DNA from 4 places in the Pseudoalteromonas sp. GW168-MNA-CIBAN-0100 genome. Region 4 is predicted to be linked to each of the others. Evidence: predicted binding sites of a transcription regulator. Region 4 holds the regulator's gene; each other region holds the start of a gene.
What was found. Region 4 encodes MetJ, which represses methionine synthesis genes. Its sites were predicted from a motif close to TAGACGTCTAGACGTCTA; they were not measured.
Positions count from the first base shown of each region.

Region 1: metK (methionine adenosyltransferase) is a predicted target of MetJ. The motif match lies at 1,789-1,806, and genes of this name have one in related genera.
Region 2: AAEY62_RS05775 (methylenetetrahydrofolate reductase) is a predicted target of MetJ. The motif match lies at 2,050-2,067, and genes of this name have one in related genera.
Region 3: AAEY62_RS14165 (homoserine O-succinyltransferase) is a predicted target of MetJ. The motif match lies at 1,282-1,299, and genes of this name have one in related genera.

Region 1 is NZ_JBEOOL010000018.1:48,371-51,587, reverse strand. It holds gene AAEY62_RS12345 (hypothetical protein) at 1-360, opposite strand, end outside; gene metK (methionine adenosyltransferase) at 536-1,687, opposite strand; gene tkt (transketolase) at 1,992-3,217, shown strand, end outside.
Region 2 is NZ_JBEOOL010000007.1:39,737-42,953, forward strand. It holds gene AAEY62_RS05765 (sensor domain-containing diguanylate cyclase) at 1-718, shown strand, start outside; gene AAEY62_RS05770 (hypothetical protein) at 735-932, shown strand; gene AAEY62_RS05775 (methylenetetrahydrofolate reductase) at 1,050-2,006, opposite strand; gene AAEY62_RS05780 (M16 family metallopeptidase) at 2,257-3,217, shown strand, end outside.
Region 3 is NZ_JBEOOL010000022.1:53,942-57,158, forward strand. It holds gene ettA (energy-dependent translational throttle protein EttA) at 1-168, opposite strand, end outside; gene AAEY62_RS14160 (porin family protein) at 502-1,149, shown strand; gene AAEY62_RS14165 (homoserine O-succinyltransferase) at 1,364-2,311, shown strand; gene AAEY62_RS14170 (homocysteine S-methyltransferase family protein) at 2,301-3,217, shown strand, end outside.
Region 4 is NZ_JBEOOL010000011.1:70,915-74,131, reverse strand. It holds gene AAEY62_RS08810 (malic enzyme-like NAD(P)-binding protein) at 267-1,508, shown strand; gene metJ (met regulon transcriptional regulator MetJ) at 1,591-1,911, opposite strand; gene metB (cystathionine gamma-synthase) at 2,201-3,217, shown strand, end outside.

The DNA of each region.
Region 1 (3,217 bases), on a different contig from region 4:
AGGAAGGCGTTGCTCTAACTCGTCTAACTTTTCTTCAAGGCGAATTAAGCTGCTAGTGATGTAATCGAGTGCATCAAAAATACGTTCATCACGTTGATTGTTATTTGCAGCAGGGTTTGAGCCATTTTGAATGATGTTTGAAACAGCTTGAAGCTTACTTTTAATGCCTAAGCCTGCTAGTAACTTAGCCTGTTTTAACGCTTTGTCTTTATCGCTTGGTGCAAACAGTGGCTTACCTTTAAAAAAAAGAGCTACTTTTTCATCTGACGTTTTTAATTTTGCAGCTAAATTTGTACATGCTGTTTTTATGTCAACGTTATCGGCAAGTCCTGCAAATATAACGCGAAAGTTATCGGCCATTTAACTGTCCCTAAAGCTTTTATAATGAAATGAGTATATACCTAAAGTACAAAAGAATTCGAGGTCGATTTAATAGTTATTTTGTAGACGCGCTACAAACAATATAGCGAATAAGTTTTAGATGCAAAAACGGCCCTTAAAAGGGCCGTTTTTAATTTACTACAACAATTTTGGCTTAAAGGCCGGCAGCTGCGCGAAGTGCGTCTGCTTTATCTGTACGTTCCCAAGGGAATTCGTCACGACCAAAGTGGCCGTAAGCCGCTGTAGGAAGGTAGATAGGGCGCTCTAAATCAAGCATTTGAATTAAGCCGTAAGGGCGCAGGTCAAAATGTTCACGAATAAGCTCGATTAAACGGCTTTCTTCTAGCTTGCTTGTACCAAACGTTTCAACGCTGATAGAAGTAGGCTCTGCAACACCAATTGCGTAAGAAACTTGTAGCTCACACTTGTCAGCAAGACCAGCAGCAACAATGTTTTTAGCAACGTAACGTGCAGCGTATGCTGCTGAACGGTCAACTTTTGATGGATCTTTACCAGAGAAAGCCCCACCACCGTGACGAGCCATACCACCGTATGTATCTACAATGATTTTACGACCAGTTAAACCACAGTCACCCATTGGTCCGCCAATAACAAAGCGACCTGTTGGGTTAATGAAAAACTTAGTTGCACTTGTGATAAGTTCTGCAGGAAGTACCGGCTTGATGATAGTTTCCATTACCGCTTCTACTAAATCTTTTTGCGAAATGTCTTCGCTGTGCTGAGTAGAAAGTACAACAGCATCAATACCTACAGGTTTGCCATTTTCGTATGCAAAAGTAACTTGAGATTTTGCATCTGGACGTAACCAGTTAAGCTCGCCGCTTTTACGAACCTCAGCTTGGCGCTGTACTAAACGGTGTGAGTAAGTAATTGGAGCAGGCATTAGTACTTCTGTTTCGTTACATGCGTAACCAAACATTAAGCCTTGGTCGCCAGCGCCTTGCTCTTCTGGGCTAGTACGGTCAACACCTTGGTTAATGTCTGGAGACTGTTTACCAATAGTGTTTAAAATTGCACATGAATCGGCATCAAAGCCCATGTCTGAATTTGTGTAGCCAATGTCACGAATTGTTTTACGTGTAATTTCTTCGATATCAACCCATGCGCTAGTAGTGATTTCACCACCAACCATAACCATACCGGTTTTTACGTAAGTTTCGCATGCAACACGGGCATGAGAGTCTTGCTCTAGGATAGCATCAAGTACCGCATCAGAGATTTGATCGGCGATTTTATCCGGATGACCTTCAGAAACTGATTCAGAAGTAAATAAATGTTTTGCCATTGTAATTCTGCTCACAAATATTGCGCTTCACAAACGTCGGTATTAGCGCTAAAAAATTAAGGGGCGTATTTTATCGAAAACAAAACACCTTGCATAGTGTTTTTACGCCTAGACGTCTAAATAAAATTACTAATAACTTTTTGGTCTTAAAAAATATTCATAATGCCTCACTTTTATAGGGTTTTTAATTGCACACAGCCCCCACAATAAGTAAGAATGGTCGGTATAAACGAACCCAAGTTACTTGGGTGCATAAACAAACACATAAATACCCGCGCAAATACACATAAAGGTAGGAGAATTCATGCCATCTCGCAAAGAACTTGCAAATGCTATTCGCGTCTTGTCAATGGACGCAGTACAAAAGGCCAAATCTGGTCACCCTGGAGCCCCTATGGGCATGGCTGATATCGCAGAAGTATTATGGCGCGATTATCTAAAACATAACCCAACGAATCCAGAGTGGGCTGACCGTGACAGATTTATTCTTTCAAACGGCCACGGTTCAATGCTTATCTATTCTCTATTGCACCTAAGTGGTTACGACTTACCACTGGACGAAATTAAAAACTTCCGTCAAATGCATTCTAAAACACCAGGTCACCCTGAATATGGCTATGCACCAGGAATCGAAACTACTACGGGTCCATTAGGTCAAGGGATCACAAATGCCGTAGGTATGGCAATTGCTGAAAAAGCGCTAGCTGCACAGTTTAACCGTGAAGGTCACGATATTGTTGATCACTTTACCTATGCATTTATGGGCGATGGCTGCCTTATGGAAGGTATTTCTCATGAATCAGGTTCACTTGCAGGCACATTAGGTCTGGGTAAACTTGTTGCATTTTGGGATGACAACGGCATCTCAATCGATGGCGAAGTAGAAGGTTGGTTTACAGATGACACGCCAGCTCGCTTTAAAGCATACGGTTGGCATGTAATTAGTGGTGTTGATGGCCACGACAGCGATGCTGTAAGTGCTGCAATTGCAGAAGCAAAAAGCGTTACCGATAAACCTTCACTAATTTGTTGTAAAACAATTATTGGTTACGGCTCACCTAATAAATCAGGCAGCCATGATTGTCACGGTGCTCCACTAGGTGATGATGAAATTAAAGCATCTCGCGAATTTTTAGGTTGGACTGGCGATGCTTTCGAAATTCCTGATGATATTTACGCACAGTGGGATGGCAAAGAAAAAGGTCAACAGCTTGAATCAAGCTGGGACGAAAAATTTGCAGCATACGCAAAAGCATACCCAGAGCTTGCAGCTGAATACAAGCGTCGTATTAATAACGAACTTCCTGGCGATTGGGCTGAAAAATCTCAAGCGTATATTGAGCAATTACAAGCAAACCCAGCAAACCCAGCGTCTCGTAAAGCATCGCAAAATGCATTAAATGCGTTTGGTCCGTTATTACCAGAATTTATGGGTGGCTCAGCCGATTTAGCTGGCTCAAACTTAACAATTTGGGATGGCTCTAAAGGTTTAACACGCGATGATGCAAGCGGTAACTACATTTATTACGG
Region 2 (3,217 bases), on a different contig from region 4:
TGCAAGTAATAATGATGCATGGAACACCCTACCAGAAGTAGTTGAAGACGGTGTTGAATCCTACCTAGGTTTACCCATTCATTGGCCTGAAGGCGAAGTGTTTGGCACGTTATGTTTAAAAGACACTAAAATAACAAGCTATACCGATGAATACTTTGAACTCATAGAACAGCTACGCGATTTGATTGAAGACGACTTAGCGCTTGTTTATAGCTATGAGCAAATGCGTGAAATAGCCATGTTAGACTCATTAACGAATATTTATAATCGCCGAGCACTTAACTTACTAGCTCAGCAAAAGCTTAACTTAGCACTGCGTTTAGGCTTTGACGTGTGTTGTTTGTTTATCGATATAAACGACTTTAAAAAATTAAACGACACCTGCGGACATGAAGTGGGCGACAAAGCCTTAATTATATTGGCAGATACGCTAAAAACGCATTTAAGAGATGCTGATATAGTAGGGCGCTTAGGTGGCGATGAGTTTGTTGCAGTAATGCAAGTAAGCGATAAAAGCAAGATTAACTACATCATGGATAAAATTTCGACTGAGTATTCAAAAGCCTTACTCAAAGAAGACGTTTGCGATTTATCGCTTAGTATTGGTTATAGTTTTACTAATAAGCAAAAGCAGCCCTTTGAAGCGCTATTAAATGATGCAGACCACGCAATGTATAAAAATAAACAAGCGTATAAGCTCGCTAAAAAGGCACAATAATAAAAGGAGGTTCGTCATGACTCATGCCACACAAACTTGGCTGGTTTTTTCTGCGATAGGTTTTATTTTTTCCTTAGCAATAATAAGCTTATTTGAAACGTTCCCTAGCATTAGATTTATATCTAATGAGGGAATAATTTTTGGTGTTATGTGCTCCTCTATGGGGTTTGCCTTAAAAAGGCTTGAGAGTAATAACCAAAAACACCTTCAATAAATAGCTTAAGCTGCAAATCTTTACTTGTATTTATTAATTAATTTTTCAAAGAACGGACATAAAAAAGCAAGCCATGAGGCTTGCCAAGAAGGGTGTTAATTAGCTCTAACCTAGCTTTTAAGCTATTAGCTTTTCCGCAAGGTTCAATTCCATAATGGCTTTTAATAAACGGTATAAATTAATTGACGCGTCAATTTCTTCTTTACGGTTTGTTAAGCTTTCAATATTTAAGCCCAGCGGTACATCTAAATGCGCACAGCTTTTAAGTATTAAGTCGAGGTTTTCGCGGCAAATACGGACTGATTCGCTTAATGTATTGTCTGCATCAAGCATGCGCCATTTAGTTGCCTCTGGCACTGAGATACCCAACCATTGCATAAACTCTAAGGTTTTTTCGCCGCCGCACGGGGTAAACGTTAATATAATACGTTGAGGTGTAATCCCTTGTGCTTTACATGTACGTGCGTAGCTAGTAATTAACTCTATAGTCGCTTGTGCATCGTAAACAGCTTGCGATATAAAAAACTGACAACCTTGTGCTGTTTTTTCTATTAATCGTTCGTGCTCATTTCGTTTACTTGAATGGCGCTCGGCAATCGTAACGCCACCTAAAAAGAAATCATCTGATTGCTCAGCCATCGCTTTATAAGCATCTGGCAGGCTTAGCTTTATATCGCCTATCGATGATGGGCTACCTACTAAAACTACATTTTGTAAATCGTAGTCGTTTTTAGTTTCACTTAGCCAATCTTTAAATTCGCCTACGCCACGCTGCGCCACACTTTTATAAGTAATCACATCTTGTGCAGATAAATTACGAAGTAAATGGCTGTATTCACGCGGATCAACGGTTTGTTTAAACGCAAATGGACGGTCTTGATTAGTGCGGCTGCTTTCGTCTTGAATGTCATAAATTATCACGCCGTCGTATTCAATTTCGTGTAAGCGACCTAATAGCTTTTCTGCAATGGTTTTTAATTGCGCTTTATCGGTGCCAATTTTAGGCGGGGTAGTACCAATAAGATAAACACCTTGGTTGGTGTCCACTATCTTCTCTTTTAGTGATAAAGCCATAATCCTCATTCCAGCTAAGTTTGTTTTGATGGATTTAATATAGCAGCCATTTAGACGTCTAGATAGATTTATTTAATGAAAGTTTTTCAATTAACATGATGTTTATTCATAGTGCTTGTTCCCATAATTTATAATTGACACAGTTGTTTACATAATAAATTCCCTTGGGGCTCTTATATTTATTGGCTTTGGGGCATAATTAAAGAGTTAAATCTGACAACAAATTTGCTCAATTTAAAAAGGGACAACAATGAAATTTAAATTATTAGCAACCAGCTTAGCGGTATCGCTGGCGTTAACAGGTTGCGCCATGCAACAAAACCAAAGCACGCAAACAACTGCACAACAAGAACAAGTAAATAAAGCTGATGACCGTGTTTTCTCGCAAGATTATTTAATTGAAGAGCTAGAAAACGGCTTACGTGTCATGGTTGTTAAAACCGACTACCCTGATGTAGTGTCGCTGCAAATTCCGGTATCGGTTGGGTCGCGTAACGAAGTTGAAGAGGGCAAAACAGGCTTTGCTCACTTTTTTGAACACATGATGTTTAAAGGCTCACAAAAATACCCTGAAGATGTGTACTCAGACATATTAAAAAATTCAGGTGTTGATAACCGCGCTTATACAACAAACGATTTTACAAACTACCATTTAAACTTTTCAAAACAGCATCTTGATAAAGTGCTTGAGCTTGAAGCTGATATTTTTCAAAACTTAACCTACACCGAAGAGCAATTTAGAACAGAAGCACAAACGGTAAAAGGTGAGTACTTAAAAAACAACGCGAGCCCAATTCGTAAATTATTAAGCGCTGTACGCGAAGAAGCGTTTGATAAGCACACGTATAAACACACCACTATGGGCTTTTTTAAAGACATAGAAGCCATGCCAGCTCAAATGGCGTACGGGAAAGAGTTTTTTGCTAAATTTTATAAACCTGAGTATGTGTCACTTGTTATTGTGGGCGATGTAGATCCACAAGCAACAATGGCAATGGTTAAAAAGCATTGGGGTAGCTGGAAAAAGGGTAACTATGTTGCTGACATTAAAGCAGAGCCTGTTCAACAAGCACCAAAATATTTGCACCAGCAAGATGAAGCGCTACCAGGGCATTGGTTACTTGTATCGTACAAAGGCGCTGCGTGGGAGCCTGCTAAAAAAGACAGAGCGGCACTTGATTTAATCTCACAGCTTTATTTTTCAAATAATT
Region 3 (3,217 bases), on a different contig from region 4:
GGCCATAATACGTAGTAACGTAGATTTACCAGAACCGTTTAAACCAAGCACACCAATTTTAGCGCCAGGAAAAAAGTGTAACGAAATATCTTTTAAGATAGTGCGCTTAGGTGGCACAACCTTAGATACTCGACTCATCGAGAATATAAATTTATCAGGTAAAACCATGGAGGAAAGCCTTCAAATAATAATAAAAATTTCAATGTTGTATTGTAGTGGCTGACGGGTGAAACAGTCAACGAATGCTGTATAGAACAATACGCTTACCTAAGCGGTACTTTGTTTTGATTGCTCGTTTAAAACACTACTATTACAGGATTTCTATTATGTAAAATTCTGTAATCTATTGTTTTATATTGTTCAAATACATTCCATTTTTAACAAAAGTGGTACAGTATATTTACAAGCTGTAAAGTATAAGCAAGTTATATAGGCAGGCCACACTTAGTTTGTTGTTAGACATCATATTATTAAATATTACAAAGATTTAAAGGAATGAACATGAAAATAGTTACAAAGTTAGGGGCATTACTTTTAGGTTTATACTCATTTTCGAGCCAAGCAGACATACTCCATGTAAATGGTTATTACCAAGGAATAGGGATAGGGTCTACGCAAATTGATGTATACGAGAGTGATAGCATACAGTTTACAACGCTTTACGGCCGGTTTGGATATCAGTTTTCGCGATACTTTGCATTAGAAGGGCGTATAGGTTTTGGGTTAAATGATGAGTCAACTCCTCTAAACGGAATTGTTTACACTCAGAACCCACAGGACGGTTCGCTTAGCTCAGAATTCATTAAGAGCGAAATCGATTCAAGCCTTGATTTGCAAACAAGTATATTTGTAAAAGCTAATTATCCAATTTCATCTCGAGCTGATGTGTTTTTATTTGGTGGCTATGGTAGAAATAAATTAAGTTACAATGAAGGCGACTTAAAAAACCTTGCAGAATCAATAACTGGTACAGATACAAATTCTACGTTAATAACTGAGCAAAACTACGACGAAGGCGGCGTAACGTACGGAACTGGCGTTGACTTTAGGTTAACTCAACGCTGGCAATTAAGCGCTGAATACCAATATTTTGATACAGATGAAGGCGATATTTACGCACTTAATTTATCTGTGGTTTACCGTTTTTAACTGTATATGTGCTACTCGTTTTTAGTAGCGCTACTTCAAAATATTAAAGCAGGTTATTTTATAATAGAGGCGTTTTTCCTCATACATACCACCTCGGTAAATCCTAATTTAATAGAATGAATAAATTTCATTTAGACATCTATACATCTAGAGGTTGATATTTTTTACTTTCAGTTCATAATTAACTTCGGTTTTTATGAGCAGGAGTAAAAATATGCCAATTACAGTAAAAGACGAGTTGCCGGCAATTGCGCGTTTACGTCAAGAAAACGTATTTGTAATGCCTAAAACACGTGCAAAAACGCAAGAAATACGCCCAATGCGTTTGGCTATTTTAAATTTAATGCCTAATAAAGTAGAAACCGAAGTTCAGTTTATTCGCTTGCTTGCCAACTCGCCTTTGCAAGTAAACGTAGAGCTACTGCGTCTCGACACTCACCGCAGTAGCAGTAATTCAGAAGAGCACCTTGATACCTTTTATCGTTATTTTTCTGAGGTTAAAGACAACAATTACGATGCGTTAATTGTAACCGGTGCGCCACTTGCCCATTTAGAATACGACGATGTAGCGTATTGGGATGAGCTAAAGGTTATTATTGATTGGGCTGAGCAACATGTTACCTCTACGTTATTTTCGTGCTGGGCAGCACATGCAGCGCTATATCACCGTTACAATTTAAAGCGTGATTTAAAAGACGACAAACTGTGTGGCGTATTTACTCACCAATGTTACTTTGATCACGGTGCACTGACTCGCGGATTCGACGACACCTTTTTAGTACCGCACTCACGTTATGGCCACATTGATATAAATAAAATAAACGCCTGCGACGAGCTAGTTGTACTGGCAGGTTCTGAGCGAGTAGGGGCTTACTTACTTAAAAATAAATCAGGTAGCCAAGTGTTTATAACCGGCCACCCAGAGTACGACGCCGACTCGCTAAAAGCAGAATACGAGCGCGATTGTAAAAAAAGCCCTAATGCACCAAAGCCCGAAAATTACTTTCCGGATGACGATGCAACCAAACAACCTTCAAAAACATGGCAAAGCCATGCTTTTTTACTTTTTTCGAACTGGTTAAATTACTACGTGTACCAAACCACACCGTATGATATTAATTTAGTTAGCCAAGACGTGAGGACTAACAACTATGCCGAATAACGCTCCTACAAATAATAAGCAAGCCGAAATAAGCGCTGCATTACAAGAACGCATTTTAATTTTAGATGGCGCTATGGGCACCATGATCCAAGATCATAAGCTAGAAGAAGAAGACTATCGCGGAGAGCGTTTTAAAGACTGGCATGTATTAATTAAAGGCAATAACGATTTATTAAGCCTAACCAAGCCCAATTTAATCACTGATATTCATCGTGGTTTTTTATCAGCGGGCGCCGATATTATCGAAACCAACACGTTTAACTCGACCACTATTTCGATGGAAGATTACGACATGGCAAACCTAAGCCGTGAAATAAACCTAGAGTCGGCTAAATTAGCGCGCGCCATTTGTGATGAATTTACGGCTAAAACGCCAGAAAAACCGCGCTATGTAGCGGGTGTATTAGGGCCGACATCTAAAACGTGTTCAATTTCGCCAGACGTAAACGATCCGGGTTACCGAAATGTCACCTTTGATAAGCTGGTTACTGCGTATATTGAATCAACACTTGCATTAATGGAAGGCGGCGCCGATTTAATACTAATCGAAACTATATTCGACACTCTTAACGCAAAAGCCGCCTCGTTTGGCGTAGAAGAAGCCTTTGAGCAAGCAGGGCGTAAATTACCAGTTATGATTTCGGGGACTATTACCGATGCCTCAGGCCGTACGCTTTCGGGGCAAACAACCGAAGCATTTTATAACTCTATTCGCCATATTAAGCCTATTTCGATTGGTTTAAACTGTGCGCTTGGTCCTGATTTACTGCGCCAGTATGTAGAAGAGTTGTCGCGCGTGTGCGAAACGTTTACATCGGTACACCCTAATGCGGGCTTACCAAATGAGTTTGGTGAATACGACTTAGAAGCGGACGATATGGCAACCGAAATTATCGATTGGGGTAA
Region 4 (3,217 bases):
TTCTAAGTTTATGCTGATACTTTAAGTATACATTTTATAAGATTTTGATAGGCATAAAAGCACCTTAAAACTTACTTTTTAGGTGAATTTTTATTTATTAAATGTTGATATAATCCTGCAAAGTTACTGAAAAACCTCTTAAAATTAAAGGATATAGCATATAACAGGATAGACCTGATATTGCTTGGAATTTAAAAATAATAAGGGTATCGTACCCCAAGACTCCATCTCTCACTTTAACTTAAATTGCAGGATACCATCGCGTTATGTCTGACTTTCGTGAACAAGCACTACATTACCACTCACATCCCGTACCAGGTAAAATTAGCATTGAGCTTACAAAACCAGCTGAAACGGCTCATGATCTTGCACTTGCGTATAGCCCAGGTGTTGCCGAACCTGTACGTGAAATAGCTGCAGATCCTGCAAATGCTTATAAATATACTGGTAAAGGTAACATGGTTGCGGTTATTACTAATGGTACTGCAATTCTAGGCCTTGGTAATTTAGGTCCTTTAGCGTCTAAGCCTGTAATGGAAGGTAAAGCGTTATTGTTTAAACGTTTTGCAGGGCTTGATTCTATCGATATTGAAGTTAAGCACAAAACAACAGAAGACTTTATTAATACGGTTGCCAACATTGCCGACACATTCGGTGGTATTAACCTTGAAGATATTAAAGCACCAGAGTGTTTTGAAATAGAAAAAGCATTAATAGAGCGTTGTAGTATTCCTGTTTTTCATGACGATCAACACGGTACTGCCATTGTAACGGCTGCTGGTATGTTAAATGCGCTAGAAGTACAAGGTAAGTCAATTGAAGATGCAATTATTGTATGTTTAGGTGCAGGCGCTGCCGCTGTTGCGTGTATGGAGCTGTTAATTAAGTGTGGTGCACTGCGTGAACACATTTATATGCTTGACCGCAAAGGTGTTATTCATACCCGCCGCGATGACTTAAATGAATACAAACAGCTTTTTGCTAACAATACCGATAAGCGTACATTGCAAGATGTAATTGCAGATGCTGATGTGTTTGTGGGTGTTTCTGGCCCTAACTTATTAGCGGCTGAAGATTTAAAGCTAATGGCTGCAAAACCAGTTGTGTTTGCATGTTCAAATCCAGATCCTGAGATTGATCCTGCACTTGCGCACGGCGCACGCAACGATTTAATCATGGCAACAGGGCGCTCTGATTACCCTAACCAAGTTAATAATGTTTTATGTTTCCCGTTTATTTTCCGTGGTGCACTTGATGTACGTGCAAGTGCTATTAACGATGAAATGAAAATTGCTGCAGTAGATGCTATTCGAAGTATTGCCAAAGAGCCAGTACCTGCAGAAGTTTTAAAAGCCGCTGGAGTAGATAAACTAGAATTTGGTGCGCAGTATATTATTCCAAAACCAATGGATCCACGTTTACTGCCGCGTATAGCAAGAGCTGTTGCACTTGCTGCTATTGAGTCAGGTGTTGCACAAATTGAGCTACCTGAAAACTATATGCAGTAAATCTATACAGTAGAGCTATGCAATAAAATTTAGACATAAAAAAACCTCAGTAATTACTGAGGTTTTTTTGTCTTTGTAATATTTATTCTTCGTTTAAAACGGGTACTTCTAGACCCATTTCTTGCATTATTTTTTTAACTTCTTCTGGCACTTTTTCGGCGTTATCTTTACGTAAGTCATCGTCATTTGGTAAAGGTTGGCCAGTAAAAGCATGCAAAAATGCCTCACATAGCAATTCACTATTTGTAGCATGGCGAAGGTTATTGATTTGACGACGTGTACGTTCGTCAGTTAATACCTTTAATACATTTAGCGGGATCGAAACGGTGATCTTTTTAACTTGCTCTGATTTTTTACCGTGTTCTGCGTATGGGTGAATATACTCACCATTCCATTTAGCCATAAGATGTATCGTTGCCTCAGATTATTAATTTCTCACACGGTATAAAAAGCGTGTAAATATGCGTGAAATTCTATCGATTTAAAAAAGATAGTCAAATAATAGATACAGATCTATCTTAATAAGCCTATTGTAGGTGTAAAGATAAGCACACTTTTGTGAGCTAAAATGTGTTATTCGCAGAGGCCTCTTCTACTTTTAGCCATCTAGAGCTTTAAAATACTTTGACTTATCAAAACGGATAACTTACTCTTTTAGACGTCTAAACATCCAAATTAATCAGGTGACGAATATGAGCGAAAAAAACAAAGCGACCATTGCTGTACGTAACGGCGTTGATGCTGATAAACATCATGGTGCGGTGGTACCGCCAATTTATTTATCGACTACTTATTCGTTTGCCGACTTTGATACTAAGCGTGAGTATGATTATGGTCGTAGCGGTAATCCTAATCGTGATATTTTAGCTGAGACGCTTGCTAAGCTTGAAGGTGGCGCTCGTGGCATAATTACAGCTACAGGCATGGCTGCCGTGCATTTAGCTACTCAGCTACTTAATAGTGACGATACGTTAGTAATTCCACATGATTGTTATGGTGGCAGCTATCGTTTATTTACATCTTTACAAAAACGCGGACTACTAAAGCTCGAAATATTAGATTTAACAAAAGAAGAAAGCCTTCAACAAATTTTAGTAATTAAACCTAAGCTTATTTGGATAGAAACCCCAAGTAACCCAGTACTTCGTTTAACAGATATTAAAGCGGTTACCGATGTTGCAAAGCAATGCGGTGCATTGGTGGCTGCAGATAACACGTTTTTGTCGCCTGCTTTACAAAACCCTATTAAGTTTGGTGTAGATATTGTGGTGCATTCAACCACTAAATACATTAACGGACACTCAGATGTAGTAGGCGGCGCTGTTATTGCCGCAACACAAGAGTTAGGCGATGAGCTTGCTTGGTGGGCTAATAACATTGGAATTACGGGTGCGCCTTTTGATAGCTATTTAACGCTTCGTGGTTTACGTACTTTAAATGTGCGCCTAAGGCAGCATCAAGAAAATGCACTGGCAATAGCTAAGTATCTTGAAAGCTCTGAATATGTAAGCCAAGTTTACTACCCAGGTCTTGAGTCACATCCTCAACATGAACTGGCTAAAGCACAGCAACTTGGTTTTGGTGGCATGGTTAGTTTTGATATTAAAGGCGATATAAATGACGCTGCGGCATTTTTAACTAGTCTTAAAACGTTTAGTTTAGCTGAGTCACTAGGTGGCGTAGAGAGCTTAATTTGTCACCCTGCAACT